Regions from separate parts of the Nonomuraea sp. NPDC049158 genome, predicted to be linked through region 2. Evidence: predicted binding sites of a transcription regulator. Region 2 holds the regulator's gene; the other holds the start of a gene.
The links. The regulator LexA, encoded in region 2, represses DNA repair genes until DNA is damaged. The targets are predictions, from matches to a motif close to TCGAACANNTGTTCGA.
Positions count from the first base shown of each region.

Region 1: the regulator LexA is predicted to act here: its motif matches at 5,008-5,023, upstream of AB0B61_RS42285 (SAV_6107 family HEPN domain-containing protein).

Region 1 is NZ_JBEZDM010000029.1:53,481-69,242, reverse strand. It holds gene AB0B61_RS42305 (oxygenase MpaB family protein) at 1-984, opposite strand, end outside; gene AB0B61_RS42300 (RNA polymerase sigma-70 factor) at 1,223-2,119, opposite strand; gene AB0B61_RS42295 (FAD-dependent oxidoreductase) at 2,224-3,357, opposite strand; gene AB0B61_RS42290 (hypothetical protein) at 3,896-4,021, shown strand; gene AB0B61_RS42285 (SAV_6107 family HEPN domain-containing protein) at 4,298-4,744, opposite strand; gene AB0B61_RS42280 (ferredoxin) at 5,530-5,721, opposite strand; gene AB0B61_RS42275 (cytochrome P450) at 5,729-6,919, opposite strand; gene AB0B61_RS42270 (helix-turn-helix domain-containing protein) at 7,020-7,622, shown strand; gene AB0B61_RS42265 (alpha-galactosidase) at 7,666-9,726, opposite strand; gene AB0B61_RS42260 (ROK family transcriptional regulator) at 9,799-10,965, shown strand; gene AB0B61_RS42255 (glycoside hydrolase family 36 protein) at 10,985-12,751, shown strand; gene AB0B61_RS42250 (hypothetical protein) at 12,746-14,326, opposite strand; gene AB0B61_RS42245 (hypothetical protein) at 14,530-15,762, opposite strand, start outside.
Region 2 is NZ_JBEZDM010000025.1:139,347-155,108, reverse strand. It holds gene AB0B61_RS39725 (cytochrome P450) at 1-564, shown strand, start outside; gene AB0B61_RS39720 (hypothetical protein) at 611-1,453, opposite strand; gene AB0B61_RS39715 (hypothetical protein) at 1,486-1,794, opposite strand; gene leuS (leucine--tRNA ligase) at 2,947-5,427, shown strand; gene AB0B61_RS39705 (TIGR03557 family F420-dependent LLM class oxidoreductase) at 5,435-6,400, opposite strand; gene AB0B61_RS39700 (hypothetical protein) at 6,451-6,870, opposite strand; gene AB0B61_RS39695 (PDZ domain-containing protein) at 6,999-10,181, shown strand; gene AB0B61_RS39690 (hypothetical protein) at 10,855-11,811, shown strand; gene AB0B61_RS39685 (aminotransferase class I/II-fold pyridoxal phosphate-dependent enzyme) at 11,808-12,917, opposite strand; gene lexA (transcriptional repressor LexA) at 13,233-13,943, opposite strand; gene AB0B61_RS39675 (hypothetical protein) at 13,972-14,226, opposite strand; gene AB0B61_RS39670 (LysM peptidoglycan-binding domain-containing protein) at 15,272-15,541, shown strand.

The sequences.
Region 1 (15,762 bases), on a different contig from region 2:
CAGCAGCGGAGTGGCGTCCGATTCAGGGATGCCCAGGTGGTCGGAGAGTTCGCTGCCGAAGGCACGCCGCAGCAGGCCGTGGAGGAGGTCGCGGAGCCGGTCCTCGGCCATCAGGGGGTTGGGCGCACAGGCCATGGCGCCGGCCGTGGCGCTGACCATGGCCGCGGTCAGCGCACGTGAGTTGTCGTCCGGCTCAGCGTTCGTCATGTCCAGCAGGTTCTGCAGACGACGAGCGCCAGCGTGGTCCGTGACGCCCTGGTAGAAGCGTTCATCGATCCCGAGCAGATAGGCGGTGTAGGACCAATACCGGTACAAGCTCTTCTGTTCTTCGGCACTCAGCTCGATACCGACTGCCGCGAGAGCCGTGAAGGGGGTGAGCGTGAAGTCCAGCCATGTACGGGCCATGTCGGTCTGCCCGATGGGAAGGCCCCAGACGGCCGTGTCCCAGCCGTGCTGGAGAGCGGTGGCTCGTATCCGCGCATGCAGCAGTCGGACCTGCGCGGTGCTGATATAGCCGGAAGCTCCTCGGTGAAGACCTCCGGGCAGCGTGCTCTGACGCCCCCACATCCCGGTCTCGACGAGTCGGCGGGAAGCCATCTTCGTCAGCTGTCCCGTCTGCGCCAGCAGCCGGGCGATGGCGGGCGAGGCATAGGTGTGCACCAGGGCGCTGCTGATCGCGCAGATCTCGAACCACGGCTGGGGCACCGACAGCAGGGCGACCTCACCACGGTCGATCTGTGCGGGATCGACCCAGGAAGGCACCGTCTCCAACTGCCGCAGCAGTGCCTCGATGGCGCTGGGCGGCTGTTCGCCCAGGCTGGCAAGACCGTCGGTGAGTCCCCGGTTGAGGATGTGACGGCCTTCCTTGCCCAGTTGGTCGAGTTCGGCGATCACGGCGTCGGCAAGCGGGTCTCCGGCCATGACCATCTGGGCCGCGTGGTCGGCCATCGCACCATGCCGGTGTCGGGCCTCGTCCAGGTTCACGACTCGCTCGGGGATGACAGCGTTGCGGTGGGTGTGGGACATGCGTCTGCTCTTACTTCCTCTAGGGGGAGCGGCCGGTGGGAGGGGGAAGACTCTCCTCGCCCCTTCGGCAGGTGGCACTTGCCTGGGCTCCCATAAAAAGCGCTGGTCAGTGGGGCTGTTGTAAGCCGGGGGCGGGGTGCTCGTGCTGGTCGTCCGGCTGATCGTGATGGGTATCTTCTGCCGCGTCGGCGGAGGGTCAGCGGGAGGTGAGGGGGGTTTCGGACTCGACGCGGGTGAGTTTTTCGGGGTTGCGGACGTAGTAGAGGCCCGTGACGCGGGCGTTGTCCACGCGGAAGGCCAGCACGCCGTCGATCACGTCGTCCAGCCGCAGGATGAGTCCGGGGTTGCCGTTGACCGTCGTGGGCTCACTGGTGAAGGTGCCGCCGGCCTTGCCGAGGCTGCCGGCCATGTAACTGAGCACCTTGTCCGCGCCGACGACCGGCCGCAGAGCCGCCAGCTTGAGGCCGCCGCCGTCGCTGACGAAGACAACATCCGGGGCGAGTACGTCAAGCAGCCCCCGCAGGTCCCCGGTCACGAGCGCGGACTGGAACGAATTCAGCGCCGCCCGGGTTTCTTCCGGGGAAACCGGTGTGGACGGCCGGCGGGCGTCGACGTGCCGGCGTGCGCGGTAGGCGATCTGGCGTGCGGCGGCGGGACTCTTGCCGATCGCGGCCGCGATGTCGTCGTAGCCGATGTCGAAGACCTCGCGCAGCACGAAGACGGCGCGTTCGGTCGGTGAGAGGGTTTCCAGGATGAACATGAGTGCCAGCGACAGGTTCTCGGCCAGTTCGACGTCCTCGGCCACGTCCGGCGCGGTGAGCAGGGGCTCGGGCAGCCAGGGGCCGACATAGGCCTCTTTGCGCCGTTGGAGGGTCCGTAGCCGGTTGAGTGCTTGCCGGGTCGTGATCCGTACCAGGTATGCGCGCTGGTCCCGCACCTGCGCCAGGTCGACCTTCGCCCACCGCAGCCAGGCCTCCTGGAGGACGTCCTCGGCGTCCGCCGCCGATCCGAGCATCTCGTAGGCGACGGTGAACAGCAGGTCTCGGTGGGCGACGAAGGCTTTGGTCGCGGGGTCGGTGACGTGGTCGTTCATGTCGTGCGCTTCACTCTCTCGTGGTCAGCCTCACATGCCGGAAGCAGACCGGGGAAATGTACCCAGTCCAAAGACGGGGTCGTCGGCAGCGGCCTCCCCGCTGATCAGGTCAGGTGGGATGCGCGCGAGGTGGCCTTGCGTGCCCCGGACACCAACTGATTGAGGGTGAACCGGCAGGCGATCTCCTTGACGGGGGCACCGAGCCGCCCGCTGAAGTGGAGCGCGTTCACCCTGTCGTTCAGGTAGGAGAACTGGGTGACGCCCTCGTTTCGGCCGAGGCTGAGGCACTGCCCGGCGAACAGCAACCGGACGGGAGCGGGTGTTTTCCCCGAGATCCGTCGCAGAATCGTGGTGGCTGCCCCCGGGCCCAGCTGTACGGCGGCCTGGCAGCTCATCCGAAATGGCCGGTCCGTCATCGCCGCCGCGTCCCCCGCGGCGACGATGCGCACGTCGTCCACACTGGTCAGCGTCGTGTCGGTGAGCAGGCGGCCTTCGGCGTCGGTGCGCAGCCCGCTGCGGGCGGCCAGGTCCGGGACACGGAATCCCGCGGTCCAGATCGTCACCGCGCTGGGCAACCGGCGGCCGTCGTCGAGCCGTATCGCCTCACGTGTCACTTCCGTCACCCGAGCGCGGGGACCTTCGAGGACGGTCACACCCAGCTCGGCGAGCCGGCGAGCGACCAGGCGGCGGACCCGGGCATGCAGGTAGGGGCCCAGCACATTGCCGCAGACCAGGGTGACCTTGCGACCCAGTTCGGCCAGCTCGGCGGCGGTCTCCAGGCCGGTCGGGCCGGCCCCGACCACGGTCACCGGAGCCGTCGCGGGCGTCGCGGCCAGGGCCGACCGCAGTCGTCGCGCTCCCTCGAGGGTCGACACCGAATGAGCGAACTCCGCCGCTCCGGGCACGCCGGGATCGGCGGCGCCACTGCCCACCGCGTAGACGAGGTAGTCGTAGGAGAGCGTGCCACCGCCCGCCAGCGACACTCGTCGCTCGGCGGCGTCGATCCGGGTCGCGGTGTCGACCACCAGCCGGACGTTCCCACCCAGAACCTCACCGAAGTCCTCGACCGCGTCATCGGAGCCGGTCACGAGCTGGTGCAGGCGGATCCGCGAGACGAAGTCGGGACGCGGATTGACCAGGGTCACCGACACGCCATCGCGCCGAGCCAGGCGATTGGCCGCCGTCACGCCCCCGTACCCGCCACCGACCACGACCACCGCGACGTTCCCGTTCATCATGTCTCCCTCGTGTTGTGAACTCGACATGGAGACACCAGCCGCGCATCCGGTGTAACAGCCCGCGGATGAGACTTAGCGCACACGGAGGAGACACGGAGGAGACACGGCGGAAATGCCGCCCCAGTCCGCCACAAGTGGCGTAGCACGGTCCTGACGAGCTCGGATAAGGGCCGAGGAGTCTCCCCGGTAGCGGGCGAGTGGCCCCCATCCGATGTGTTCGGCCTGACACGGCCCGGCAGTGGCCGCGGCCTGACACGGCCCGGCGGTGGCACGCGGGGACCGTGGCCGGGCGGGGCCCGTGACCACGCGAGGCCCGTGACCGGCAGACCGGTCCCGGCTATCTGGCCGATCCCCAGGCCGCAAAGACGTTGCTGCCCCCGACGGCCGGCTTCGTACCGGAGACCTGGTCCAGATCGACACGCAGGGGTATCGCAGCCTCACCGGCCGCCTCACAACTCATCAGGAGTCCTGCTCAGGTCAGAGTCTGGTCCGGCAGCCGGATGATGCCAGAGACATCCTGGAGCATGGCCGCACGACCATGGAGGAACGGATTGGCCACAGGTTCCGCAAGATCCTGTCCATCGCGCAGATCATCGAGCTGCCCGAAGGCGGCAGCAGCGCGATCAACGCTGAGAACTGGACGGCTGAGAACTGGACGGCCTGATGTTCCTCTGCCGAGGGACCACAAGGCCCCTGGCCTGCCGTTCAATTCTGCGGAGACCCTCCTCGACCCCCTGGCCGCCCAGGTTCGGGGCGTTCGATCGCCTGCATGCGGCGTCTTTGGGCATGCTTCAGGCGTCGCGCTCTGCTTCCACCGGTTTGGCGGGGTCGTCCTTGGTCGGGATGGTCTGCTGGCCCTCGCCTGGGTCGGTGTGTTCGCTCGTGTTCGAGTTGTCCGGCTGCCCACTCGCCGCCGGCGTCGGCGGCGCGAGCGGTGTGGTCAGCCGGCCAGGGGGACCTCGACCGGGAGTTGGGGTTGAGCGGGGACGCCCAGGATGTCCTGGACTACGGCGACGAAGGTGTCGGCTTCAGCCAAAAGCTCGTCCGCGTCGGCCGCGCTGACGCCACGGACCATGCCGGCCTCGGCGGCGGCGCGCTTGGCGGCGCTCACCGAGAAGTAGGCGGCCCATTCCGCGAGCTTGGGCTCCGCCTCCGGGAGCAGCTCCCAGGCGCTGCGCAGGCGGCGCCTGCGGCCTTCCATGGGGCGTGGGCGGGCGGCCAGGATCGCCGCCGCCGCTCGCAGGGCTGCCAGGTGCGCTGCCACGTATCGGGATGCCGGGGTGCGAGCGGCTGCCGCCTCCGCCAGGCAGGAATGTGAATCCGTCAGGTGCGCCCTAACTGCGGGCGACAGCCGGGGCCCCTGCGTATCGCTGAGCCTTGGTGCCATCTTGCGCGCCTCCTTGGAGTCATGGCGGCTCCCGGCGTCTCCGCCGGTGAAGCCAAGGTTCGCAGACCCCACCGACAATTCCGCCGGGCTGGCCGGACGAGGAGCTTCCCCGCACCCCGTCCGGCCAGGACGCGCCCACTCGTCTCCGCCGACGACGAGGACACGCCCTTCGCCCTGGAGCCTGATCGCGGGTCTCGCTTGGGGGAAGCGAACGGCCCGCGACCAGGTCCTACGACGTGAGCCGCGAGCCTCACGTCACTAGGTCGAACATAATTTCGATCACGCTCGGTGTCAACCTGTTCTACGAACACAGATTCGATCAGCGGAGATCCGGCGCCCGGGCCGCCCCTGCGGAGGTCCCCAGAGGGCCGTGAAGGTCCAGAAAGGGGATTGAGGTCTTGGGAGCGGAGGTCCGCAGGAACGGGCAGCGCGCTCAAGGACCATCCGGAGGCCTGGGAGCAGCGGTCCGCGGCCAACTGGTGGGCGCCTCAGCAGGTCCGCGAAACTGGCGCATCCGCGCTGGGTGTCTGCAACCGAGGGCCGGTGGGGCGATCAAGCCCGTGGGGCGGGCATCCGGCAGACGGTCAGCCCGATAGATGGTCGGCCGATAGGCGGTCGGCCCAGTAGAGGGTCAGCCCGAAAGACGAGCGCCCCAGAAGACGGTCGCGGCGACGGCGGGGAAGGTTCGGGCTGGGCGAGCCGTAAGACGGCCAGACCGGTACGACAGAAGGCACCCGCCGTCGACGCGAAGGACCCAGAAACGCGAAGGACCCAGAAAATCGAAATCAGACCACCGAGATGGCGCCTGACGGGCACAGCGTCACGGCGCGGTGGACGGCTTCTTCCAGCTCGGCCGGTGGGGTGGAGTCAAGGACCACCACGGTCCCCTCCTCCTCGCTCTGGTCGAATATCGCCGGCACCGTCAGCGCGCACATGCCCGCACCGATGCACACCGTTGTGTCTGCCTTGATCTCCATCATTGACCTACCAGGTGACAGGGAGGCGGTGCACACCATAGATGCTCATATCCGAGCGCATCGGCACCTCCTCCGGTGATACGGCCAAGCGTAGGCCGGGGAAGCGCCCCAGGAGCGCCGGGTAGGCGATGCGCATCTCGGCCCGGGCCAGTTGCTGGCCGAGGCACTGGTGGATGCCGTGGCCGAACGTGAGGTGGCCCGTGGCGGGCCGGGCCAGGTCGAGCGCGTCGCCGTCCGGGAAGCGGGAGGGGTCGCGGTTGGCCACCGGGAGGTGGATCGCGACCGATTCGCCGGCCTTGATCAGCTGGCCCTCGATCTCGACGTCGGCCAAGGCGCTCCTGACCGGGCCGAGGTGGATGATCGTGAGGTAGCGCAGGAGCTCCTCGACGCCGTTCTCGACCGTGGACGGGTCGTCACGCATCAGGGCGAGCTGGGCGGGGTTGGCGAGCAGCGCGTACGTGCCGAGGCCAAGCATGTTCGCGGTCGTCTCGTGGCCGGCCACCAGCAGCAGGAACGCGACGCCCGTGAGCTCCTCGTCGTTCAGCTCGCCGCCCTCGATCAGCCCGCTGAGCAGGTCGTCCTCCGGCTTGGCGCGCTTGCGCTGGATCAGCCCGTACAGATACGCGGAGATGCGCGTCACCGCGGCCATGGCCTCCTCGGCCTTGATCTCCAGGTTGACGAGCACCTTGGTGTCTTCCTGGAACTGCGCCCGGTCCTCGTACGGCACCCCCAGCAGCTCGCAGATGACCAGCGACGGGATCGGCAGCGCGAACTCCTGCACCAGGTCCACCGGCTTGGCCGCGGCCTCCATGGCGTCCAGGCAGGCGTCGGTGATCTCGGCGATCCTCGGCTCCAGCTCCTTCATCCTGCGCACGGTGAACTGGCCGGTGAGGAGCTTGCGGTAGCGGGTGTGCTCGGGGGCGTCCATGCGCAGGAAGAACCCGGGCGGCACCCGGAAACCCTGCTCCTTCGCGAGCTGCAGCCGGGCCGGGATCGGCGGGTGGATGAGCTCGGGGCGGTTGCTGAAGCGCGCGTCGGCGAGCACGGCGCGGGCGGCGGAGTAGCCGGTCACGATCCAGCCGAGGTGCCCGTCGGCGTAGGTCATGCGGTGGATCGGTGTTTGTTCTCGTAGCTCGGCGATTTCGTCAGGTGGATCGAAGGGGCGCTGGCGGGTGGTGGTGAGGGTCAGATCCGACATGGTGTGGCTCCTTTCGCTTGGTCAACTCCACCAGAAAACCTCATTCGCTGCAAAACTTCAATGGATGAAAATCACCAAGTTTGGCGGTACAGTTCCCGGCATGGTGGGACTACGGGAGCGCAAGAAGCAGCGCACACGCCGGGCGCTGATCGAGGCCGCGCTCCGGCTGTTCGACGAGAAAGGCTTCGAGGAGACCACGCTGGCCGAGATCGCGGCCGAGGCCGAGGTGTCGACGCGGACGTTCTTCAGCTACTTCGCCAGTAAGGAGGACGTGCTGTTCTTCGACAGCGCGGCGCGCATAGCGCGGGCCATCGAGATGATCTCGTCCAGGACGCCCGGCGAGCACGTGGCCGACCTGCTGCTGCGGCTCGTACGGACGAGCCTGCAGTGGGCGAGCGACGACGACTTCCGAGTGTTGGACGCGCCCCTGCGGATGCGGCTCATCATGACCGTCCCCTCCTTGCAGGCGCGGGCGCTGCATCTGCTGTTCGACAGCCAGCTCCAGCTGGCGCGGGCGCTGGAGGACGCCTTTCCCGGCGAGCTCGACCACGTGGACGCGGCGGCGGCCGTGGGCGCGCTGATCGGTGCCACCAAGCTCGCGGTCATCTCCACCATCAACCGGGGCGGGTCGCTGGAGCAGGCGGAGGAGTCGGCCGTGCGCGCCGCCCAGCTCGCTCTGCGCGGCCTTTCCTCAATCGGATAAGTCCCCGTCGCCAACCGGATAAGTCGGATACAACTAGGGCCGATTACACCGAGCGCAGGCGGATCAGGGCGCTGGCGTAGTCGCCCGGAGGCAGGTCCGGCAGCAGACCCGCCGACATCAGCAGAGCTCCATGGTGCAGCTGCCCGGTGTCCTCGTCGCGGTAGCGGCCCAGCGGGTCGAGCCCGGCCAGGCGGAGCGGCACGAGCGGCGTCCCGTGCGCCACGGGCCCCCGCCAGGCGAGTACGACCGTCCGGTCGCCGTGGGTGTACTGCACGCCGTACTCGAGCCTGTCCTGCCGCCCGAGCTGGACGACGGGCCTGATGTCCTTGTAGACGGCGACCAGCGCGGCGGCCTCGGCCAGCTCGGCCGGGCTCCACTTCAGCAGGTCGCCGCCGAGGCCGAGCGCGCCGGCCATGGCGACGTGGAAGCGGAAACTGAGCGGGGTGACGCGGCGGGTGAGCGGATTCGGGCTGTCGGTCACCCAGGCGGCCATCACGCGGGCCGGGTAGACCTGGCTGAAGCCGTGCTGGATGGCGATGCGGTCGTGGGCGTCGGTGTTGTCGGAGGTCCACACCTGGTCGGTATGGGCCAGCATGCCCAGGTCGGTACGGCCGCCGCCGCCCGCGCACGCCTCGATGCGCAGGTGCGGATGGTCGGCGCGGAGCCGGTCCATGATCGAGTAGACGGCTCGCACGTGGTCGATCCAGAGCCGGTCCTGGTCGGCGGCGCCGGGCCAGCCCGCCTCGGTGAAGGCCCGGTTGAAGTCCCACTTCAGGAAGTCCACGCCGTGCTCGCCGACCAGCCGGTGCAGCCACTTGTGCGCCCAGTCCGATACGTCGGGCCTGGCGAAGTTGAGGACCAGCTGGTTGCGCAGCAGCGTACGCGGGCGGCCGGGCATGTGCAGCACCCAGTCGGGGTGGGCGCGGTAGAGGTCGCTGTCGGGGTTGACCATCTCGGGCTCCACCCAGAGGCCGAACCGCATGCCCAGCCCGTGCACCTCGTCGATGAGCGGGGCCAGCCCGGAGGGGAAGCGGTCCGGGTTCGGCCACCAGTCGCCGAGCCCGGCGCTGTCGCCGGTGCGCCCGCCGAACCAGGCGTCGTCCATGACGAACAGCTCCACCCCCGCGCGGGCGGCGAGCGCGGCCAGCTCCTTCTGGTTCGACTCGGCCACCTCGAACCCGACGGCCTCCCAGGCGTTGTAGACCACCGGGCGCAGCTCGTCCGGCTCGGGCAGCACGTACCCGGTGACATGGTCGTGCCAGCGGCGGCTGGCCCCGCCGAACCCGTCGGGCGCGTACACGCCGGCGAACACCGGTGTCACCCACTCCTCCCCCGGCTCCAGGTGCCAGGTGAGGCCCTCGTGGCCGAACCCGCCCGTCCACCCCACGCTCCCCGAGGGGTCGCGGGTGAGCGTGACGCGCCAGCTGCCGCTCCAGGCGAGCGCGCAGCTCCACACCTCGCCGTGGCGCTCGCCCGCGTCGCCGCCGTCGACGGTGAGCCACGGGTTGGCGTGGTGGCTGCTCAGCCCCCGCCTGCTGGTCAGCGTCGTCTCACCCACGGTGAGGTCGGTACGGCGCAGCCCGTGCTCGGCGCTCCACCCGCCCACGGCGTGGCTGAGCCGGTAACCGGGCAGCGGCGGAACGCTCCACGCGGCCGAGTCGCAGCGCAGGATCGTCACGGGCACCTCGGAGCGCAGCGCGGTCCACCGTTCCACGACGTCGCCGCGTACCCGGTAGTGCAGGTCCACCTCGAACGGCTGCACGGCGTCCCGGAAGTGGATCGTCAGGTGTTCCCCGTCGATCGTGTGACCGAGATGACGCCAGTCGACGCCCCGGGCCCCGTCCGGAAAGGCGATCTGCAGCGACGGAGTCCCGAAGCGCGCGCCCGCCTCGGTGCCGAGTTCCTCGGCCGGTCCGGCGCCGTCGAAACTGCTCGCGGCGGGTGCCGCCGGACGAGGCAGCGACGCCGCCTGCTCCTGGGTCAGAAGGGGTCCCCAGTGCAGGTGGACGGGGGTATCGTCGGCGTCGAGCCCGAGGACGTAGCTGGTGGTTGAGGTAGGCAGCAGATACGTACGGCTGGCCGCGTCGAAGGTCACCGAAGGCATGTCCCGGAGCCTAGATCGATGGGCCCTTCGAATCAATTCTTAACGAAGTTAATTAGTGTTACGATGCCCATCATGCCTGCACCGCTCACCACTCCCGCGGCGGCCACCGTGTTCACCATGGTCCTGACGCAGGGGCCGGTCTCCCGGGTGGAGATCGCCAGGCGGACGGGGCTGTCGTCCGCCGCCGTCACCAAGGCGGCGCGCCCGTTCATCGAGGCGGGCTATCTGGAAGAGCTGGAGGCCACCGACCGGCCGGGCCCCGGCGCGGGCCGTCCGGCCAGCCCGCTGGCCATCAAGCAGGACCGCGAGTTCTTCACCGGCGTGAAGATCACCGACGACGAGCTCATCGGCGTCGTCACCGACCTGCGCGCCCAGGTGCTCGTCGGCGCGCACCGCCCCCTGACGGCCTCCTCGCCCGAGGAGGTGGTGGCGACGCTGGCCGACCTCGTGGCCGAGCTGCTCGCCGCCGACCCGGCCTACCGGCAGCGCTGCCACGCGCTGGGCCTGGCCGTGTCGGGCGACGTGGACAAGGCGCACGGCGTGGTGCGCTACTCCCCCTTCCTCAACTGGCGGCAGGTGCCGCTGGCCCGGCTGGCCGCCGAGGCGACGGGCCTGCGGGTCACCCTCGAGAACGACGTCAAGTCCCTCACCGTGGCCGAGCAGTGGTTCGGCGAGGGCATCGGCGCGTCGTCGTTCGCGGTGGTCACGGTGGGGGTGGGGATCGGCTGCGGGCTGGTGGTGAACGACCGGATCGTGGCCGGCTCGCACGGCGTCGCCGGGGAGATCGGGCACGTCCCGGTCGGCGGCGAGGAGCCCGAGTGCCACTGCGGGGGACGCGGCTGCGTCGAGGCGATCGCCGGGACCGCGCCCATCGTGGCCGCGATCCGCGAGGCCACCGGCGACGCGTCGCTGACCATCGACGCGGCCATCGACGCCGCCCACGCGGGCGACGTGGCGGCGCGCGAGGTGTTCGCCAGGGCGGGGCACGCGATCGGGCTGGCCATGGCGGCCATGGCGAACCTCATCGGGCCCGAGCGCATCATCGTGACCGGCGACGTGCAGGGACTGGCGGCCTACGACCTGTTCGAGGAGCAGATCAGCCGGTCGTTCGCGAGCCAGGCGTTCGGGGCGGCGGCCGACTGCCGGATCTTCCTGCGCCCCCGGCCCTTCGAGCAGTGGGCGCGCGGCGCGGCCTCGGTCGCCATCCAGACCTTCTTCACCCTCCAGGAGCGACAGTGACCCCCCTTCAGGAGTGGCAGTGACCGCGACGACCGGGATCTGGCAGCCGCACGACCGCGCTCCGGGCGAGACCCGCGAGGTACGCCTCCACGCGGGCCCGACGGAGCTGACGGCGACGGCGGCGGCCGAGCTGACGTGGACCGTCACCGAGGACGCCGAGGGCGTGCACGAGGTGCGGATCACCCCGGACCGGCCGGCCTCCGTCCGCGTGGCGTGGCGGGTGCCGTGCCTGGCCGCCACGGCGTTCTGGGCGCCCGACGGCGGCGAGCACAGAGGGCTGCCGCCGTTCTGGCGCAAGCCCCGGGTGGCCGCCCTGGAGAAGAACGCCCCCGTGGGCTGCCTGGTGGGCGCCGGTGACGTGTCGCTGTGCACGTACGCCGTCGGCGAGGTGGTGCGGCCGGTGCACATCCGTACCGGGGTGGTGGAGGAGACCGGGGACTTCGGCTTCTGGGCCGAGCACGACGCCGAGCCAGGCACCGGCCTGGCGCTCCGGCTCGACCTCACCGGACGGCCCTTCGCCCGCACGCTCGCCGACGTGGCCGCGTGGTGGCGCGGTTCGGCGGGAGCGGTGCCCGGCGTGGCGGGAGAGGTGCCCGAGGTGGCGCGGATGCCCGCCTACTCGACCTGGTACGCCATGCAGCAGCACGTCGACGCCGCCGGCGTGGAGCGGCAGGCGGCCCCGGCGGCCGAGCTGGGCTGCGAGGCGATCATCGTGGACGACGGCTGGCACAGCGACGACCGCGGGCGCGGTTACGGGCACGTCGGCGAGTGGGAGCCGTCCGCCACATCTTTTCCCGATATTTCGGGACATGTGGCGGCGGTCAAGCAGGCGGGGCTCGCCTACCTGCTCTGGTACGCCCTGCCGTTCGTCGGCCGCCACACCGCGCTCTGGGACCGCGTACAGCCCTACTCGCTGGCCTACAAAGAGCACATGAACGCGGTCATCGTCGACCCGCGTTACCCCTACATCCGCGAGCTGCTCGCCGGCCACCTGACCCGCGCGGTCCAGGAATGGGGCATGGACGGCCTGAAGATCGACTTCATCGACCAGTTCGCCGTGGAGGACCCGCCCGAGCCGGGACCCGAGGCCGACTGCGCGACCGTCAACGAGGGCGTGCGCAGGCTGCTGGCCATGCTCCCCCGCGACTGCCTGGTGGAGCTGCGCCAGCCGTACGTGAGCCCGGGGCTGTGGCCGTACGCGACGATGGTCCGCGCCTCGGACTGCCCGCTCAGCCCCGCGCACAACCGCCAGCGCACGGTGGACCTGCGCCTGATCGCCGGGCCGCTGGCCGTGCACGCCGACATGCTGATGTGGCACCCGGACGAGACCCCGGAGCGGGTCGCGGCGCAGCTGGTCAACGTGCTGTTCGCGGTCCCGCAGATCTCGGTGGACCTCACCACGCAGACGCCCGAACAGCTGGAGGTGCTGCGGTTCTGGCTGGGCTTCGTCAAAGAGCACGCCGAGGTGCTGCAGCGCGGCGCGTTCGAGCCGGCCCGTCCCGACCTGGTCTACCCACAGGTGACCGCTCGCGGGGAGGAAACCGTGATCACCGCCCGCTACGCGCCGCTGCCGGTCGCGGTGCCCGCCACCGGCACGCTGTGGCTGGCCAACGCCGACGCCTCTCCCGACGTGTTCCTCCAGGTCGCCGATCCCGGTACGGCCCACGCCACGGTCACCGACTGCCGGGGCCGCACGGTGTCCTCGGCCACCCTGGACCTCTCCTCCGGCCTCCATGCGATCACCGTCCCCACCGGCGGCCTGCTCCATCTGCGCCGAGCCTCATGAGCGACAGGACGGGTTGGACCAGCTCACCCAGCCCATCCGCACCCCGCCCTCGCCGGTGGGGATCCACGGCGTGGGCGGCGGCCCCGCCTCGGCGGGGACGATGGCGGTGCAGGCGCCCGAGGGAGGCGTGCTGTCGTACATCTCCAGCCGGGTCCACCAGACGCGGTACGTGAGGGGCACCCTGACGTGCCACTTCACCTGGCGGTCCACCGCCACGCGGCCGGGCGGCGGGTAGGGAAGCCAGTCCTTACCCGGCGCGGGAGCCGATTTGGGCGCCAGGTCCGCGGCGAAGGCGATGTTGATCGCCGCGAGCACCGCCGCCAGCGCCGGGAGCCGGTGACGGCGCGGCAGGAGTGACACGGCCGTCAGGCAGGCGAGCAGGATCAGGGCCGCCGTCGAAGTGGCCGTCATGTCCAGCGCGTCGCGGACTCCGCTCAGGTACGACGCCTCGGGGAAGTCGAAGGCGATGAAGGCGTAGGTGCGCAGCCTGTCGGCGGCGTACCAGGCGGCCAGGCCACCGGTCGCGGCCAGCAGGGTCGCCGCCGTCAGCCCGTGGCGCAGCACCGTGACACGGCGGGCGCGGGCCAGCGCGATCACCCCGGCCAGGATCCAGGCCACCGCGACGCACGCGAGGTAGCGGCCGTAGACGTAGTTGCCGACCCGGTGCTCGTCCGGCAGGGCCGCCGAGGAGGCGTAGGCGATGCCGAGGGTCGTCAGCAGCAGTGTGGCGGCCACGATCCGATGGCCGTGCGGGGTGCTCCGTCGTGCGACGGCCACCGCCGCGCTCGCCAGGCCGACGCCCGCGAGGCCCCACGTGCCCGCGATGAGGTACCAGAGCTGGCCGATCGCCCCCGAGACGGCCCACGCCTGCCCGTCGAGGCTGGTGAGGCGGGAGATCAGCAGGCCCGCGAGATCGCGCGGCCCGCCCGGGTACAGCTCCGCGGACAGCGCGCCGTTGAGCGACATGCCCGCCAGAGCCACCGCGCCCGCGACAGCCAGCGCCGCCAGCCCGGCCCGCCGCGGCAGGCGCTTGGCGACCAGCAGAACCGCCACCAGCAGCACGAACACCGCCAGGATGACCATACCCCGCAGGTGCACCGCCATCGCGAACGCCGACAGCCCGGCCCCGGCCGCCCCCGCCCACGCCGATCCCTTCCCGGCCAGGTCGTGCACGGCGAGCAGCCAGCCGAGCACCAGCGTGGGCAGGATCGCGTCGACCAGCGCCAGCCCCGAGAACAGCAGCAACGCCGGGGCGAGCCCCGCTGCGAACGCGACGGCCAGCGCCGCGCGCCTGCCCATCTCCAGGCGCCGCAGCAGCAGATACGCCAGGGGGAACGCCCCGGCCGCCGCCATCGACCCGACCGCGACCACGAGCCGGTAGACCACGGCCGGATCGGAGGTCACCCAGTACACCGGCACCAGCAGCAGCGCATAGCCGCCCTGGTACAGCGTGGACCCGCTGAAGTCGGCCCCCGGCCCGCCCGCCAGCCACCGTGCCGCGATGAGGTAGCCCGTCTCGTCCGGGTTCGCCACCGGCCCCGCGTGATACCTGAACAGCCACAGCCGGATCGCCACCTGCGCGATCCACCCGCCGGCCAATAACCAGGACAACCATCGGTGGCGGGACGCGGGCCGGGCTCGGACGGCGGGTGGGTGCGCACGAGCGCGGACTGCGGGCACGATGGCCATGGACTCCCCCTGATCCGGCGCCGGGGCGTTCCCGGCGTCGGATCAGGAGCTCACCAGAGTCCCGATAACCCCTCTGTCACCAGAAGTGGTTATGCGGCGGTTATGCCGCGTAGCCGGTCGAGGAACTGCGCCTCGTACAGCGAGGGCGGCAGGAGACCCGGCTGGCCGGTGCCCTCGATGTACCCGGCGGGCTGCTGGAAGGGGCCGTCTCCGGTGACCGTCCCCAGGCAGCCGATCGCGTAGTTCTGGGCCGTCGGCGGCTTCTGGACGATGAGCCTGCTGGTCGACACGTCGCAGCGCCAGGCCACCGAGTGCGCCGCCGACCAGCCGTGCGAGGTGCCGTAGCGGCCCCGGTTGTACAGGCCCAGGGTGTAGTCGTAGTGCGGGTCGATGTCGCGGTGCCCGTCGTACAGCAGGCCCTGGGACCAGCGGCGGTGGCCCTCGCTGGAGTTCAGCGCGTACTCGGCCGTGCCGCGCAGGAACACCACGCCCGAGACCGTGCTGTGCCCGTTGGAGACGAAGGCGTGCCGCGACTTGTAGGCATGGCAGTCGCGGAAGAGCACCTGCTGGGAGTAGACGTAGGTGTTGAAGTTGTACCGCCTGCTCCCCGTGACGATGCTGACCGGGTCGATGGCCCGGCAGTTCTCGACCGTGGCGCGGGTCGTCTCCTGGGTGGCCACCCCGGCCTGGGTGAAGTGCAGCATCGTGCAGTCGCGTACCCACGAGTCCTCGGTGCGCAGCAGCACGATCGCGTTGTAGGCGTGGTCCTCGTCCTGCTCGGGGTCGCCGTGATACTCGATGTCCACGCGCAGCCGCTCGACGCCCACCTGGGTGACGAGCCCGGCCCGGTCCCACTTGTAGACCGACGACTGGGACAGCGCCCGGTTCAGGTGGTTGAACACGGGCACGTCGATCTTCAGCCTGTTGCCGGAGATCTCCCGGATGTAGCGGTTGTAGATGATCGGGTGCTCGCCCACCTGCCAGGCCGGGCCCACGTCGTGGCCGCCGTAGTCGATGGCCTTGAGCCACCCCTCCGAGCACGGGTGGTAGATCACGATGTTGTCGCCGGGCCGCAGCGACCCGGCGTTCGCCACCTCGAACTCGCGCGCGCCCACCTGCACGAAGTCCGTGGTGATGTCGGTACGGGTGCCCGGCACCTCCCCCGCCCAGCCGCCCGCCGCCGTGCCGCCGACCACGATCACGTCGCGGTCCTTGGGGTTGTTGCCGGTGGCCTTGATGATCGTGTTGCCCGCCGGGTCCTCGCCGTCGCCACTGCCGCGCAGCACCATGCCGTCGGCGCGTACGTACAGGGTTCCGGCGAC
Region 2 (15,762 bases):
TCATCCCTCGTCAATGCCAACATCGACGGCGAGCGGCTGACCTCGCAGGAGCTCGGGTCGTTCTTCATCCTGCTGGTGGTGGCGGGCAACGAGACCACCCGCAACGCCATCTCGTACGGCCTGCGCCTGCTCACCAACAACCCCGACCAGCGGGGGCTGTGGCTGGAGGACGTCCAGGGCCGGGCGGCCGGGGCCGTGGAGGAGATCGTCCGGCTGGCCTCGCCGGTGAACTTCATGCGCCGCAAGGTGACCAGGGACCACGAGATGAACGGCCACCTGTACCGAAAGGGCGACAAGGCGGTCCTGTACTACTGGGCGGCCAACCGCGACGAGGCCGTCTTCGAGGAGCCCGAGCGCTTCGACATCACCCGCTCACCCAACCCGCACGTGGGGTTCGGCGGACCGGGGCCGCACTTCTGCTTGGGGGCGCACCTGGCCCGGCGGGAGATCACGGTGATGTACCGGGAACTGCTCCGCCGGGTGCCCGGCATCCAGGCGGGCAAGCCGGACCGCCTGCACTCCAGCTTCATCAACGGCATCAAGCACCTGGAGTGCACCTTCTAGAACCAGCTGCCCGGCCCCCGGGATGCCGGGGGCCGGGGGGACAGGGTCAGGAGGCGGGGGTGACCTTGATCTGCTTGATGACCGTGTTGACGTCCGGCAGAAGCTGCTTGCTGGTCGACGGGATCGACATGTAGACGATCGCCGGTACGTCCTTGCCGGTGTTGATGGCGGCCGTGACGATGGTGGCCTTCTCGGTGCCCGAGGTCAGGGCGTACGCGATGACCCGGCCCGAGGACTGCCCGACCTTGATCGGCTGCTGGGCGATCTTCTTGACCGTGTTGCCCACGGGGAAGAAGCGCTTGCGGGCGTTCAGCACCACCTGCTTGATCACCGGCTCCAGGTCGTCCTCGCTGGTGAACGAGGAGGCCAGCTTGGCCGGGAGCGGGCCGGTGAGGATCTGGGCGGAGCTGTCGGTGCCCGTGATGACGTACTGGCGGGTGTCGAAGCCGTACGTGGTCTTGACGGTGGCGCGCTGGTCCTGCTGCCAGGTGCCGCCGAGGCGCGGGACCGTGATGCCGGCCGAGGGGTTGGAGACTATGCCCGTCACGGGGGCGGCCTTGCCGGACCACCGCGGCAGGCGGGGGATCGAGCTCGCCGCCTTGGTGGGGGCGGCACTGGCCGACGTGCTCGGCTTGGCGGCCGCGGTGTTGGAGGTGGCGGCCGGCGTGTTGCTGGCCAGCGGTCCGGCCAGGAACGCCCAGAGGACGGCGCCGACCAGGGCGATGGCCACCGAGCCCGCCAGGGCGTAGATCCAGAGGGGTTTGCCGGGGTTGTCGAGCGACTCCGGCTCGCCCATCGCCTGGTAGTCGTCGCCGAAGACGGTGTTCCAGAGCTCCTGCTGGCGCTCGGGCGGCGGGGTACGGGAGCCGCTGATCTGGCCGGCCGTCACGAACCTGTGGTCCGGGTCGGACGGGTCGCGGCTCAGGTTGGAACCCGGCCTGCCGTGCTCGGCCTGGTGCTCCTCCCCGGTCGGCGGCTGGCCACCAGGCCCTTGGCCGCCCGGTCCGTGGCCACCAGGCCCTTGACCACCCGGTCCGTGGCCACCGGGTCCTTGCCCACCCGGTCCGGGACCACCAGGTCCGTGGCCGATCTGCGGCTGGCCGGGCGGTGCTTGGCCGACCGGCGCCTGACCGTACGCGACCAGGCGGTCGTCGGGGGAGGGCGCGGAACGCGGCACCGCGCGGTCGTCGAGGGGAGTGCCCCGGCGCCGACTGTCCAGCGGAGTGACATTTCGCGGCCCATCCAGCGGCGAGCCAGAACGAGGACCGTCGAGCGGGGAGCCCGAACGAGGACCGTCGAGCGGGGAGCCGGACCGAGGACCATCCAGCGGGGAGCCGGACCGAGGACCATCCAGCGGGGAGCCGGAACGCGGTGCGCCTCGGTCGTCCGGGGGCGGGTACGCGCGCTCGCCGAGCGGATTCGGCGGGAACTGGTGGTACGCCGTGGGCTGATTATCCGGAGAACCCTGGCCATAGGAGACCGTGCGCTCCATCGGGTCGCCGGGACGCGGCTGAGGCCGGGCGTCCTGCGGGCCGAGGTTCGACCACGCGTCCGAGGAGGGCGGTGCCTCCGACCAGGCGGGCCCGGAGTCCGGCCAGGACTGCTGCGACCCCTGCGACGGCGCGCCGCCGTGCCGCGACGGATCGGGCCAGGAGGGCGAGGACTGCGACGGGTCCGGCCACGAAGGCGAGGACTGTGCGGGGTCCGGCCACGAAGGCGAGGACTGTGCGGGATCGGGCCAGGACGGCGAGGATTGCGCCGGATCCGGCCACGAGGGTGAGGACTGTGCGGGGTCGGGCCACGACGGCGAGGACTGCGAGGAGTCCGGCCATGACGACTGGGCGGCACCGCCCCGTGAGGAGTCAGGCCATGCCGCGTCCTGCCGGGGCGCCTCGGGCCAGGATGTCGGCACCTCCGGCTTTGGCGCCTCGGGCCAGGACGGTGGCAGATGGGGTGCTCCGGAATTCTCCGTTGCCATTGCTGCCGTACCTCCCGAGGTTATGTCCGGATTTGACGCATCCGGCATGATCTCACGCGAGACCAGGGGTTCCGCAGTAAAACGCGCGAAGCCGTGCGGATCCGTCGGTGGGTCCTGCATGGGCAGGCCACCATCTGGACGTTCTGGCTCTACTGGGTACACCACGGCGACGAGAGTATTCTAATGGGACATTAGAGGTCACAACGGATACATCACCATCAGATCTCACCAGACCTGAAGAGTCCATTGTGCCCACTGACCCGGCTCGACGACCCGCATTCAGCCGAAGACGTGCGCTAGGCTTGACCTATGCGTTCCGCGACCCTGCTTCTTAGCGGGCCGCGACGGCTCTGATCAGCTCGCCGTCGCGGCTGCCCCTCGTCATGCGCACGAGGGGTTTTCTTATGGGTCCGAGTCAATCCAAAAGGACAACCGCCGTGAGTGAGTACAACCCGCAGGCGCTGCAGGCCAAGTGGCAGCAGCGATGGGAGGGGCAGGACCCGTTCCGGGCCAGCGATGACGCCGCCGACACGCGTGAGCGGCGCTACATGCTGGACATGTTCCCCTATCCTTCCGGTGACCTCCACATGGGCCATGCCGAGGTGTTCGCGATCGCCGATGTGGTCGCGCGCTACTGGTTCCAGAAGGGCTACAACGTCCTCCACCCGATCGGCTGGGACTCCTTCGGCCTGCCGGCCGAGAACGCCGCCATCAAGCGGAACGCACACCCCGCCGAGTGGACCTACGCCAACATCGAGACGCAGGCCGGCTCGTTCAAGCGCTACGGCATCTCCTTCGACTGGTCGCGCCGTCTGCACACCAGCGACCCCGACTACTACCGCTGGAACCAGTGGCTGTTCATCCGCTTCTTCGAGCGCGGCCTGGCCTACCGCAAGGGCGGCCTGGTCAACTGGTGCCCCCAGGACCAGACCGTGCTGGCCAACGAGCAGGTCGTGGCGGGCAAGTGCGAGCGCTGCGGCGCCGACGTGATCCGCCGCGAGCTGACGCAGTGGTACTTCAAGATCACTGACTACGCGCAGCGGCTGCTGGATGACATGCAGCAGCTGGACGGCTGGCCCGAGCGCCTGCTGACCATGCAGCGCAACTGGATCGGCCGCTCCGAGGGCGCCGACGTATTGTTCGAGATCGAGGGCCGCGAGGAGCCGGTCCACGTCTACACCACGCGGCCCGACACGCTGTTCGGCGCGACGTTCTTCGTGGTGGCCGTGGACGCGCCGCTGGCCGACGAGATCGTCACGGACGAGCAGCGCGCGGCCTTCGAGGCGTACCGGACCGAGTCGGCCAAGCTGAGCGACATCGAGCGGCTGTCCACCGACAAGGACAAGACCGGCGTCTTCCTGGGCCGCTACGCGATCAACCCGGTCAACGGTGAGCGCATCCAGGTCTGGGCGGCCGACTACGTGCTGTCCGACTACGGCCACGGCGCCATCATGGCCGTGCCCGCCCACGACCAGCGCGACCTGGACTTCGCGGTGAAGTTCGGGCTGCCGGTGAAGGTCGTCGTGCACACCGGCCTGGCCGACCCCGGCGAGACCGGCGAGGCCACGCCGGGCGAGGGCAAGCTGGTCAACTCCGGCCCGCTGGACGGGCTGTCCAAGACCGAGGCCATCTCCAAGATCATCGAAGTGCTGGAGACCCAGGGCCGGGGCACGGGCGCGATCAACTTCCGGCTGCGCGACTGGCTGCTGTCCCGCCAGCGCTACTGGGGCACGCCGATCCCGATCATCCACTGCGCCGACTGCGGCGAGGTGCCCGTCCCCGACGACCAGCTGCCGATCACGCTGCCCGACCTGCGCGGCGAGGCCCTGGCGCCGAAGGGCGTGTCCCCGCTGGCCAGCGCCACCGACTGGGTCAACGTCGAGTGCCCCAAGTGCGGCAGTCCGGCCAAGCGCGACACCGACACCATGGACACCTTCGTCGACTCGTCCTGGTACTTCCTGCGCTACACCTCACCCGGCTACACCGACGGCCCGTTCGACGTCGAGGCGGTCCGCAAGTGGGGCCCGATCGACCAGTACGTCGGCGGCATCGAGCACGCGGTGCTGCACCTGCTCTACTCGCGCTTCTTCACCAAGGTCCTGCACGACATGGGCATGCTGGACTTCACCGAGCCGTTCCTGCGCATGCTCAACCAGGGCCAGGTGATCAACGGCGGCAAGGCCATGTCCAAGTCCCTGGGCAACGGCGTGGACCTGGGCAAGCAGATCGACGACTTCGGGGTCGACGCGGTCCGCCTGACCATGGTGTTCGCCGGTCCGCCCGAGGAGGACATCGACTGGGCCGACATGTCGCCGGCCGCGTCGCAGAAGTTCCTGGCCCGCGCCTTCCGCGTGATGGACGAGGTGGCCGCCGAGCCCGGCGTGTCGTTCGAGGGCGGCGATGTCGAGCTGCGCAAGGCCACGCACCACGCGATCGACGAAGTCACCCGGCTGGTGGAGTCCCAGCGCTTCAACGTCGCGATCGCGCGCATGATGGAGCTGACCTCGGCGGCCCGCAAGGCCATCGACTCCGGTCCCGGCGCCGCCGACCCCGCGGTCCGCGAGGCGGCCGAGACGCTGGCCGTCATGCTGTCGCTGGTGGCGCCCTACACCGCCGAGGAGGGCTGGGAGCGCCTGGGCCACGAGGGCGGCGTCAGCCGGGCCGGCTGGCCCACCGCCGACCCGGCGCTGCTGGTGCAGGAGTCGGTGACCTGCGTCGTCCAGGTGGCCGGCAAGGTGCGTGAGCGCCTGGAGGTGTCGCCCGACATCTCCGAGGCCGACCTGAGGGCGCTGGCCCTGGACTCGGAGAAGGTCCGCTCCTACCTGACGGGCGAGCCGCGCAAGGTGATCGTGCGGGCGCCGAAGCTGGTCAACATCGTCCCCTGACGCAGACTTAGAGGCGGCGTAGCGCGGGCAGCAGCTCTTTCTCGGCCCAGCCGAAGAAGGGCTGCTGCTGGTCGTGGCCGATCTGGACGAGCGCGACGTGCGTGAACCCGGCGTCGGTGTACTTCCGGACCGCCTCGACCACCGCGTCCACGTCGTCGCCGCACGGCACGCTCTCGGCGACGTCCTCGGGCCGTACATAGTCGGCGTAGGCGCCGAAGTTGACCGGCCCCGGCAGCTCGGCCATCACCTTCCACCCGGCCGCCGACCAGCGCCACAGCTCGTGGGCCCGCTCCCTGGCCGCCTCAGCGTCGGTGTCGTAGGAGATGGCCAGCTGGCCGTACACCGGTTTGCCCGAGCCGCCGAGCGCGTTGAACTGCTCCACCACCTCCGGCATCGGCTCGTTGACGATCAGCAGATCGCCGAACTCGGCCGCCAGGTCCGCCGACTGCCCACCGGAGGCGGCGACCCCGATCGGGATCCGGCCCTCGGGCAGGTCGTAGAGCTTGGCCGAGTCCACGTCGTAGAACTCACCCTGGTAGGTGACGTACTCGCCGGAGAACAGCTTCTTGATGATCTGGACGGCCTCGCGCAGCATCCGGTGCCGGGTGTTGACCGGCGGCCAGCCCTCGCCGATCACGTGCTCGTTCAGGTTCTCGCCGGAGCCCAGCCCCAGCGTGAACCGGCCCTGGCTGAGCACGCCCATCGTGGCGGCCTTCTGCGCGACGACGGCCGGGTGATAGCGCATCAGCGGGCACGTCACGTACGTCATCAGGGGCAGCCGCTCGGTGGCGTTCGCCGCCGCGCCCAGGACCGACCAGGCGTAGGGCGCGTGACCCTGCTCCTCAAGCCACGGGAAGTAGTGGTCGGAGATGACCGCGTAGTCGAATCCGGTCCGTTCGGCTGTGGCCGCGTCGTCCACCAGCTGCCGGGCCGGGGTCTGCTCGCACATCAGGGTGTAGCCGATTTCTGCCATGGTGTGCCGCCTACCCGGGCCTGCACACGTTAGTTACCAGGCACCGGAGATCAACGTTGGGTCAGTTCCTCCAGCACCAGGCCCAGTCCGATGCCCAGCAGCCAGACGTCCTTGGCGACGGAGATCCCCTCCTGAGAGGGGCTCAGAGTGCCGTCTTTGCGCAGCCCGGGGGTCTTGACGTAGAAGCCCATCAGCCCGCCGGCGAACGCGGTGAGCGCCGCCCCCGCGAACAGCGACGGCACCACCGGGATCAGCAGCGCCGAGCCGACGGCGATCTGCGACTTCGACAGCAGCCGGATGAACGTCTCGGGATCGTAGCGGCGAAGGAACGGGAAGGCCGTGGCCGCCATGCCGTGCACGCCGGTGGCGGCCTCGCGGTCGGCCTGGGCAAGGGTCAGCCCGGAGTCCAGGATGTACGCGCCCGCCGCGATGCGAGGTGGCCACTGGTGGGGGCGGGCGAAGATCCTCACGCTTCCTCCAGAAATGACGTCACGTACGGCTTCTGCCCCATCACCATCCGTCACACGCCGCCCGGCGACGGCCTTGACCAAGACTTCAAGGGCGGACTTCGCGGCCGGGCGCGCACTAGTGTGCAGCTGTGACAACTGGCGCATACCTGAGATTTCCACACCTGCACGGTGACCTGGTCACCTTCGTCGCCGACGACGATGTCTGGCTGGCTCCCGTGGCGGGCGGACGGGCCTGGCGGTTCACCGCCGACCGTACGCCCGTGTCGTTCCCCAGGTTCTCGCCCGACGGCGCCCGCATCGCGTGGACCAGCCATCGGGAGGGACCGCCCGAAGTGTTCGCGGCCGAGCTCGACGGGGCCGAAGGCGAGCGGCTGACCCACTGGGGCAGCGCGACGACCAGCGCGCGCGGGTGGACCGCCGGCGGGGATGTGCTCGCGGTCAGCGCGGCGGGAGAGGGCTCGCGGGCCAGGAGCTGGGCGTACGCGGTCCCGCTGGACGGCGGCCCGGCGGTGCGCCTGCCGTACGGGTGGGTGAGCGAGGCCGCGGTCAGCGGCGAGAAGGTCGCGACCGTGTCGTCGGTCTACCGCGAGCCGTCACAGTGGAAGCGCTATCGGGGAGGTACGGCGGGCAAGATCTGGGTCGACGCCGAGGGGAACGGCGAGTTCGCCCGGCTGTTCGCCGACAGCGACGCCCAGTACTGGTCGGTCATGTGGGTAGGTGACCGCGTGGCGTTCCTGGCCGACATCGACGGCACCGGCAACGTGTACTCGGCCCTGCCCGACGGCTCCGACCTGCGCAAGCACACCGGGCACGACGAGTTCTACGCCCGCCACGCCTCGACCGACGGGGAGCGGGTGATCTACAGCCACGCCGGCGACCTCTGGCTGCTGGAGAGCCTGGACGCCGAGCCGTACAAGCTGGAGGTCAAGCTCGGCGGGCCGCGGCCGGCTCGCGCGCGGCGACCGGCGCCGGCCCGCGTCGGCGGGTTCTCGCCGGACGAGACCGGGCGGGCGAGCGCGGTCGAGATCCGCGGCACCGCCCACTGGGTGACCCACCGTGACGGGCCCGCGGGCGCGTTGCGGGTGGAGCCGGGCGTCCGGGTGCGGCTGCCGCGGGCGCTGGACGCCGACGGCCGGGCGATCTGGGTCTCGGACGCCACCGGTGAGGACGGGCTGGAGATCGGCACGCCCGGCGGCGAGATCCGTACGCTGGCCGCGGGCGAGCTCGGCCGGGTGCTCCAGCTTGGCGCCTCGCCCAACGGCAAGCACGCGGCCGTGGCCACGCACGACGGGCGGCTGCTCGCCATCGACCTCGAATCCGGAAATATCCGGGAGCTGGATCGCACGACGCAGGGGGACATCAGCGGGCTGACGTTCTCGCCCGACTCGTCCTGGCTGGCGTGGGTGCACCCGCATGACGCGCGGCTGTCGCAGATCAGGATGGGCCGCCTCGACGGGACCTCCGTCATCGACGTGACGCCGCTGCGTTTCGCCGACTTCGACCCGGTCTTCACCAGGGACGGTAAGCATCTGGCGTTCCTGTCGGTACGGACGTTCGACCCGATCTACGACGCGCACGTGTTCGACCTGTCCTTCCCGGCGGGCTGCCGGCCGTACCTGGTGCCGTTGCAGGCGACGACGCCCTCGCCGTTCGACCCGAGCCTGCAGGGGCGCGGGTTCAACGGCGAGGACGACAAGCCCGCCTTGTCCTCCGCCTCGTCGTCGGAAGACAAGAAGACCTCGGACAAGAAGGACGCCGAGCCGCCGCGTACCGAAGTGGACCTCGAGGGGCTGGCCTCGCGCGTGGTGCCGGTGCCGGTGCCCGCCGCGCACTACCGCAACCTGCGTACCGCCAAGGACGCCCTGCTCTGGCTGCGCCACCCGGCGGCCGGGCTGCTCGGCGACGGCACCGAGCCGACCGGCGAGACCGTCCTCGAACGCTACGACCTCAAGAAACGCGCCAAGGCCGAGCTCGGCAGGGAGACGCGCGCCTTCGAGGTGAGCGGCGACGGCAGCAGGCTCGTCCTCAACGGCAAGAACGGCCTGCAGACCCGTACCAGCGGCGAGGGCGACGAGGTCGTCACCATCGACCTCGACCGGATCACGGTCCAGATCGACCCGATCGCCGAGTGGCGGCAGGGCTATGCCGAGGCCGGCCGGTTGATGCGCGACCACTTCTGGCGCGCGGACATGAACGGCGTCGACTGGCAGGGCGTGCTCGACCGCTACGCGCCGCTGGTCGACCGGATCGGCGCCTACTCCGAGCTCATCGACCTGCTCTGGGAGGTACAGGGCGAACTGGGCACCTCGCACGCCTACGCCCGGCCTGTCGGCGGGGGCTACGACCCGCGCCGGCGCCAGGGCCTGCTCGGCGCCGACATCGCCCGCGACGCGGACGGCGTCTGGCGCGTCGAACGGATCCTGCCCGGCGAGTCGTCCGACCACGACGCGCGCTCGCCGCTGCTCGCGCCGGGCGTCGCCGTGCGCGAGGGCGACGCGATCGTGGCGGTGGGCGGCCGGCCCATCGATCCCGTACGCGGCCCGCTCGCCTCCCTGGCCGGTACGGCCGGGCAGCCCATCGAGCTGACCGTACGACCGGCGTCAGGCGGCGAGACGCGCCGGGTGGTGGTCACCCCGATCTCCGACGAGACGCAACTGCGCTACCACGACTGGGTGGAGGGCCGGCGCGCCTACGTCAGGCAGGCGTCGGAGGGGCGGCTCGGCTACCTGCACGTGCCCGACATGGTGGCGTCGGGGTGGGCGCAGTTCCATCGCGACCTGCGTACGGAGATGGCCCGCGAGGGGCTGGTCGTGGACGTACGCGAGAACGGCGGCGGGCACACCTCCGAGCTCGTGCTGGAGAAGCTGTCGCGCCAGGTCACCGGCTGGAATCACGCCCGCGGCTACGAGCCGATGCGCTACCCCGAGGACTCGCCGCGCGGCCCGATCGTGGCCGTCACCGACGAGTTCGCGGGCTCGGACGGCGACATCGTCAGCGCGGGCATCAAGAACCGGAAGATCGGTCCGCTGGTGGGCACCCGGACGTGGGGCGGAGTGATCGGCATCGACTCGCGCTACTCGCTGGTGGACGGGACGGTGGTGACCCAACCCCGCTACTCGTTCTGGCTGGCCGGGCAGGGCTGGGGCGTGGAGAACTACGGCGTCGACCCCGACATCGAGGTGGTCATCACGCCGCAGGACCGGGTGGCGGGGCGCGATCCGCAGCTGGAGAAGGCGGTCGAACTCGCGCTCGCCGCCCTGGCCGAGCACCCGGCGGCCACACCTCCGGACCTGCCGCCGCTGGCGACATGACCTCGCGGCGTTACTGACCTCGCTCGCGACATAACGGACTCATCACGGGATCCGCTCCGATGATGATCGGAGCGGATCCTGTCGGCAGAGTAAGAACTGTTGTCGGCGCTCGCTATGCCAGCTGGTGGTTGCCAGAAGAACTGTGGTTGGTTTCTGATCGACCGCGACTGAAGGTGATCAGATGGTAATGTTCAGTCACAGCCGGGTGCCTGACTGGCGTTCGGCCCCCGCCCCCATTGGTGTCCGCACCAACGGGACAGCGTCCGGCGGGGCGGTGGCCCAAGAGCCGCACTCTCTCCAGGAATGCGGGGTCAGGCCCCGACAAAGCGGTTCTCAACCACGGTCCGCCCGGCTCGCCGGACGGACGCGGTATCGGCTTCCACCAGATCGCCTTCCGGCCTCGGCCAGCAGGCGACGAGGCTACGCTGATGTCCGTTTTACTCACGTAAACACAGAGAGCGGAAGACGCTTGATCCCATGAAGTCCCTCGCGTATCGCCAGAGTGACGCCGCTGGGCAGGGCGTGGTCGCTATCGCCTTTCTTCAGGCGTAAGGCGGTGGATCCTCTCGCCTATCGTCAGAGCGGTATCCGGGAAACCGGGCTGAATGCTCAGGACATCCGGAAGGCCCTGGAAAAGCTCGCCGTTCCAGAGCTCCCCTTGGGGACGTTCGGCATGGCCGGTGGTGCGGCGAGAGATCGCCACAACCAGGCCAGTGACGAGTTCAACGGCCGGGCGCGGCGCGGTGTGGAGTCGGCCGAGGATATCTCGCGCAACCTGAAGCTCACCGCCGACGGGTATGTGCGGGCCTCCAACGACGTCATGCGCGCGGTCCTCGCCGTCGGCGGCCACCGGCAGCCTCTCGTACGCGGGCAGGCGCCTTCTCCGGAGTCGGAAGTCCGGAACGGCGTGGGATATGGCCTCACGTCGCTCGGCACCACGGGTATGACCCTCGTCCGGCTGGCGGAGGCCTCCTCCTACCTTCAGCAAGGCTCGGCCGCCGGGATCGCGAACATGTCGGCCGAGGCGGCGAAGATGGCGAACCTGAGCCAGCGCACGCTGTCCATGCTCAAGGTCGCCGCCACGATGTCGATCACGGCCGCGACCGGGCTCATGCTCTGGCTGGCCACCGTGACCTGGAACGACGACAAGGTCGACGAGGCCATCGCGGCCTGGCGCCACGCCGCCAACTCCCTGGGCGAGATCTTCGGGGCCGGGGACCCGATGAAGCTGGAGGCACTTGCGGCAGCATGGCACGGCGGCGCCAAGGACGTGGCCGACCAGAAGCTACGAGACTTCGTCACCGCGGGTGTCCAGCTCGCCGACTATGCCGCGGGCCGGGCCGTCGGGTTGCAGGACGCGGTGAAGCAGCTGAACCGGCTGCACTCGTACGCGTTCTGGACGACCATGGGCGAGCTGGGGGTGATCGCGGCGCTGCGCCTGGTCGCGTCCGTCAACCCGGCTGCCCGGCTGGCGTCCATCAAGGTGGGGTGGCGGTTGTCGCTCGCCCTTGTACTGATTCAGGGGGCTATCACCGCGCGGCTGGAGTACCTGGCGGGAGAGTCCTTGAAGAAGGACTCGGTGGGCGCCGGGCCGGCGGGGGTCGAGGAAACGGACTTCCCTCGCTTCTAGCCTGTTTGTGTGATGCGGTCCAGGATCTCGGTCAGGATGGGCTCGGTGGTGGCGAAGTTCAGCCGTACACAGTGCGCGCCGCCGGGCCCGAACGTGGCGCCATCGCTCAGCATGACCTTCGCGTCACGTTCGAGCGTTTCCTGTACGCCTGGGCGGCCGTAGTCGAGCCAGGCCAGGTAGGTGGCCTCCGGGATGCGGTAGCCAATCCCCTCGGGCAGCCGGTCGGCGATCGTCCGGCGATTCCTGTCCAACAGGGCACGGGTCTCCTCAAGCCAGGCGTCGCCGTGCCGCCAGGCCGCCACCGTCGCCTCCACTCCGAACAGATTGGCCGAGCCGAACACGAAGGGCGGCTGCGCGTCGAGAGCCTTACGCAGCTCCGGCGAACCGATGTGGGCGACCGAGCACCGGATGCCGCCAAGATTGAACGCCTTGGTGGCAGAGGTGAGCGTGACGGTCCGCTCAGGCAGGAGGGCGGCGAACGGGATGTGCTGGTTGGGGGCGTACGCGAGGTCGGCGTGGATCTCGTCGGAGATGACGAGCAGGTCATGACGCTCGACGTGCTCCGCCAGCTCGGTCAGCTCCTCGCGGGTGAAGACCCGACCTGTGGGATTGTGCGGGTTGACCAGCAGCAACACCTTGCAGCGGGACAGATCAGGCACCTCAAACCGCCACGAGTCCCCGTCGGCGATCAGCTGGAGGGGATGCAGCGGCCGGTTCATGGTCTCCAGCGTGCCGAGGAACGGGGGATAGGCGGGGGTATGCACGGCCACGCCGTCCCCTGGGCGGGTCCATACGTGGAGGAGCACCTGGAGCGCTTGGTTGATGTCGGAATAACTCCGCACATACTCAAGCTCCGGCTCCCAGCCGTACCGACCGGCCATCCGCTCAACGAACGCCTCAGCCAGGGGACCACAGCGGGGACTGTCCAGCCAGGTGGGGTAGCCGAGGTCACCGTGGGCCCGCCGTTGAAGGGCGTTGACGACTTCGGGGGCGGTGGGGAGGTCCATATCGGCGATCCAGGCGGGGATGACGCCGGGAGCGGCTTTGGCCCACTTGAATCCGTCGTGTGTTGCCTTGAGGTCTTCTGCCCGCTTTGTGTCGGTCACGCGGCCATTCTAGAAACCACCGCTGTTCTGGCCAGCCCGTCTCATTGGCCAGGCGACTTCACCTTCGGTCAGATGTCTCTTTTGGTACGCCGATCTCCGCCGGCAGTCGGTCGCGGAGACCGGCAACCTACGATCTGGTCCCTGTCTTGAGGCCGGTGGTCTGGCCCGAATGGCTGATGACCGTACTCCTCAAGAGGACACGAACAGAGGGCATGGCAGGTGTGTTGCCTGCCATGCCCTCTGTCGCATGCGTACGGAGCCGATGGCGTACGCCTGGCGCATCACCCTGCCATACGCCCGGACATGCGTGCGGTGCTAGAGGCGGCGGAGGACCGCTACGACCTTGCCCAGGACGCTGGCCTCGTCGCCGGGGATCGGGTCGTAGTTGGCGTTGTGCGGCACCAGCCAGACGTGGCCGTCCTTGCGCTTGAACGTCTTCACCGTAGCCTCGCCCTCGATCATGGCCGCCACGATGTCACCGCTCTCCGCGACCGGCTGCTGGCGGACGACGACCCAGTCGCCGTCGGCGATGGCGGCGTCGATCATCGAATCACCGGCGACCTGCAGGAGGAAGAGGGTGCCTTCACCGACCAGTTGCTTGGGCAGGGCGAAGACGTCTTCGACGCTCTCCTCGGCGAGGATCGGTCCACCGGCGGCGATCCGGCCGACCAGCGGCACGTAGGCGGCCGTGGGCCTGCTCACCGGGGAGTCGGACTCGTTGGCGGCGTCGGGATCGACCCAGAGCACGGGCTCGCCCGGCAGACGCACCTCGAGCGCGCGCGGCCGGTGGGGGTCGCGTCTCAGGTAGCCCTTGCGCTGCAACGCCGTCAGCTGGTGCGACACGCTGGACGTGCTGGTCAGTTGCACGGCCTCGCCGATCTCGCGCATGGACGGCGGGTAGCCCCGCTGTTGGACCGAGTCGCGAATCACCTCGAGGATCTTGCGTTGCCTGGGTGTCAGCCCCAGGGAGTCACGCCGACGCACCGCGAGGTCACTGACCCCGTTGGTGTCATCCCGATCGCTCATGATCTGCCTCCTCGCCCGGCGGCCCGCCTCACCGGCGAATCTCCCGGTCCGTGGTCTTCGTGTCGCACACAGCGACCGTATCGCTGTTGAAGATCATCTTCAAACAATTGTTCGAGTCTTCCTCGAAATTGTTGGCAGCGTGGTGTACAACATCGTACGGGAGTTCGATCGACACCGTGTTCGATTTGCCGATCTTTATTGGGTCTTTTTTTCGGGCCGGGACGGCTGGGAGGTCAAACATGCGAGCGACCACCATCACAGATGCGACCAGCGACGACGTCAAGCGACTCACCCTCCTGGCAGACGCCACCCGGCGACCGGTGGCGGGGGGCGGCAACACGGGTGACGACCAGGGGGATGGTTGTCGGGGCGGCGATTCCGCCGACCGGCCAGATCGCGAACCCCCGCTTACCCGTGACAACTCCGACAACCGGGCTCCGGGGTCCGCCGGTCCGGGGTTTGTTGGCCCGGCGCCTGACGGTCCGGGGACCGTCGGCACGGGGTCCGCTGGTCCGGGATCGACCGGTTCGGGGTCCGGCGGCCCGGGGTTCGCTGTTCCGGGGCCGGAAGGCCGTCTCGAGATAGCGGGCGGGGCTCGTTCCCGAACCGGGGGTGCGGGTCGTTCGCGGACTGGGGGCGGGAGCGTTCGCGAGAGTGGAGACGGAGGCCGTTTCGGCAGGGAAGGCGGGGCGCGGCCTGCACGCGGGGGCGGGGGTCGTCCCGAATACGGCAGCGGCGGCCGGCCGGGGGGAGGGGGCGAACGTACGAGGGGCGGATCGGCCGGCAGAGGGCCTCTCAGTCGTCGGGCCGCAGCACAGGGAAGACCGCTTCTGTGGCTGGTGCCCGCGCCACGCCCTGACTCCGACGACACACCGCGGTCTGATGGAAGTGTGCGACCCACGGACGCGACCGGGCGCCCAGTGGAGCCCGCAGGCTCGGCGGAAGTCGGGCGATCGGTGGAGTTCGGGAACTCGTCGGTTCGGGCGAGCGACGGCCGCGCGGAGAGCCCTCTGCGCGATGCGGGCGCTCGCTCCCGTGAGGCAGAGAGCCGGTCGGAGGGGCGCTCGCGCCGGGCGGGCGGCCGGTACGGTGCGCGGTCTCGGGGTGTGGGTGGGCGTGTCGGGGGCCCGGCTCGGGAAGTGGCCGGTCGTTCCGGCGGCCGGGTCCGTGAGGTGCCGGGCTCGTACACGCGCCGTCCCCGGCGCAAGGGCGGTCTGCCCGCCGATCGGACCCATCTGTCCAGGAGGCAGGCCGGCGTTACTCGACGGGGGCGGCGTAATCCTCCCGTACGGCTCACGCGACGGGGGCGGGCCGTACTGGTGATGGCCATGGCTCTGCTGTCCCTGGGCGGCTTCTGGCTCGGCACCCGCGCGGTCGGCCAGGCGTCCGCGGCGCCTGTCGTGCCGAGTCACGCGGGCCTGCCCTGGGTGACCGTCCACGAGGGGGACTCGCTCTGGACGATCGCCGACGCGGTGGCTCCCGACGAGGGCGACCCCGCAGCGGTGGTGACCGAGATCAAGCGGCTGAACGGCCTGCCCGGCTCGCTCATCCGCCCCGGCAGCCGCCTGTACATCCCGAGCGCCCGCGCCTTGCAGTAAGCCTCGAGCCTCAACCAGTAGCGATACGGTCCGTCCCCAACCGAAAGCGTGGAGACGAGCGCGTACGGATGTGCCGTACGAGATGCCTGTGAGCCGTGTTCACCCACGTGAGACCGGCCAACCAACGTGACCAGCGAGGCGAGGAACACACCCCCACCGGCCGGTGTTGACGACGACACGCCCGAGTCGGACCAAGGTGGCTGCGCTGATCAGCGACTTCG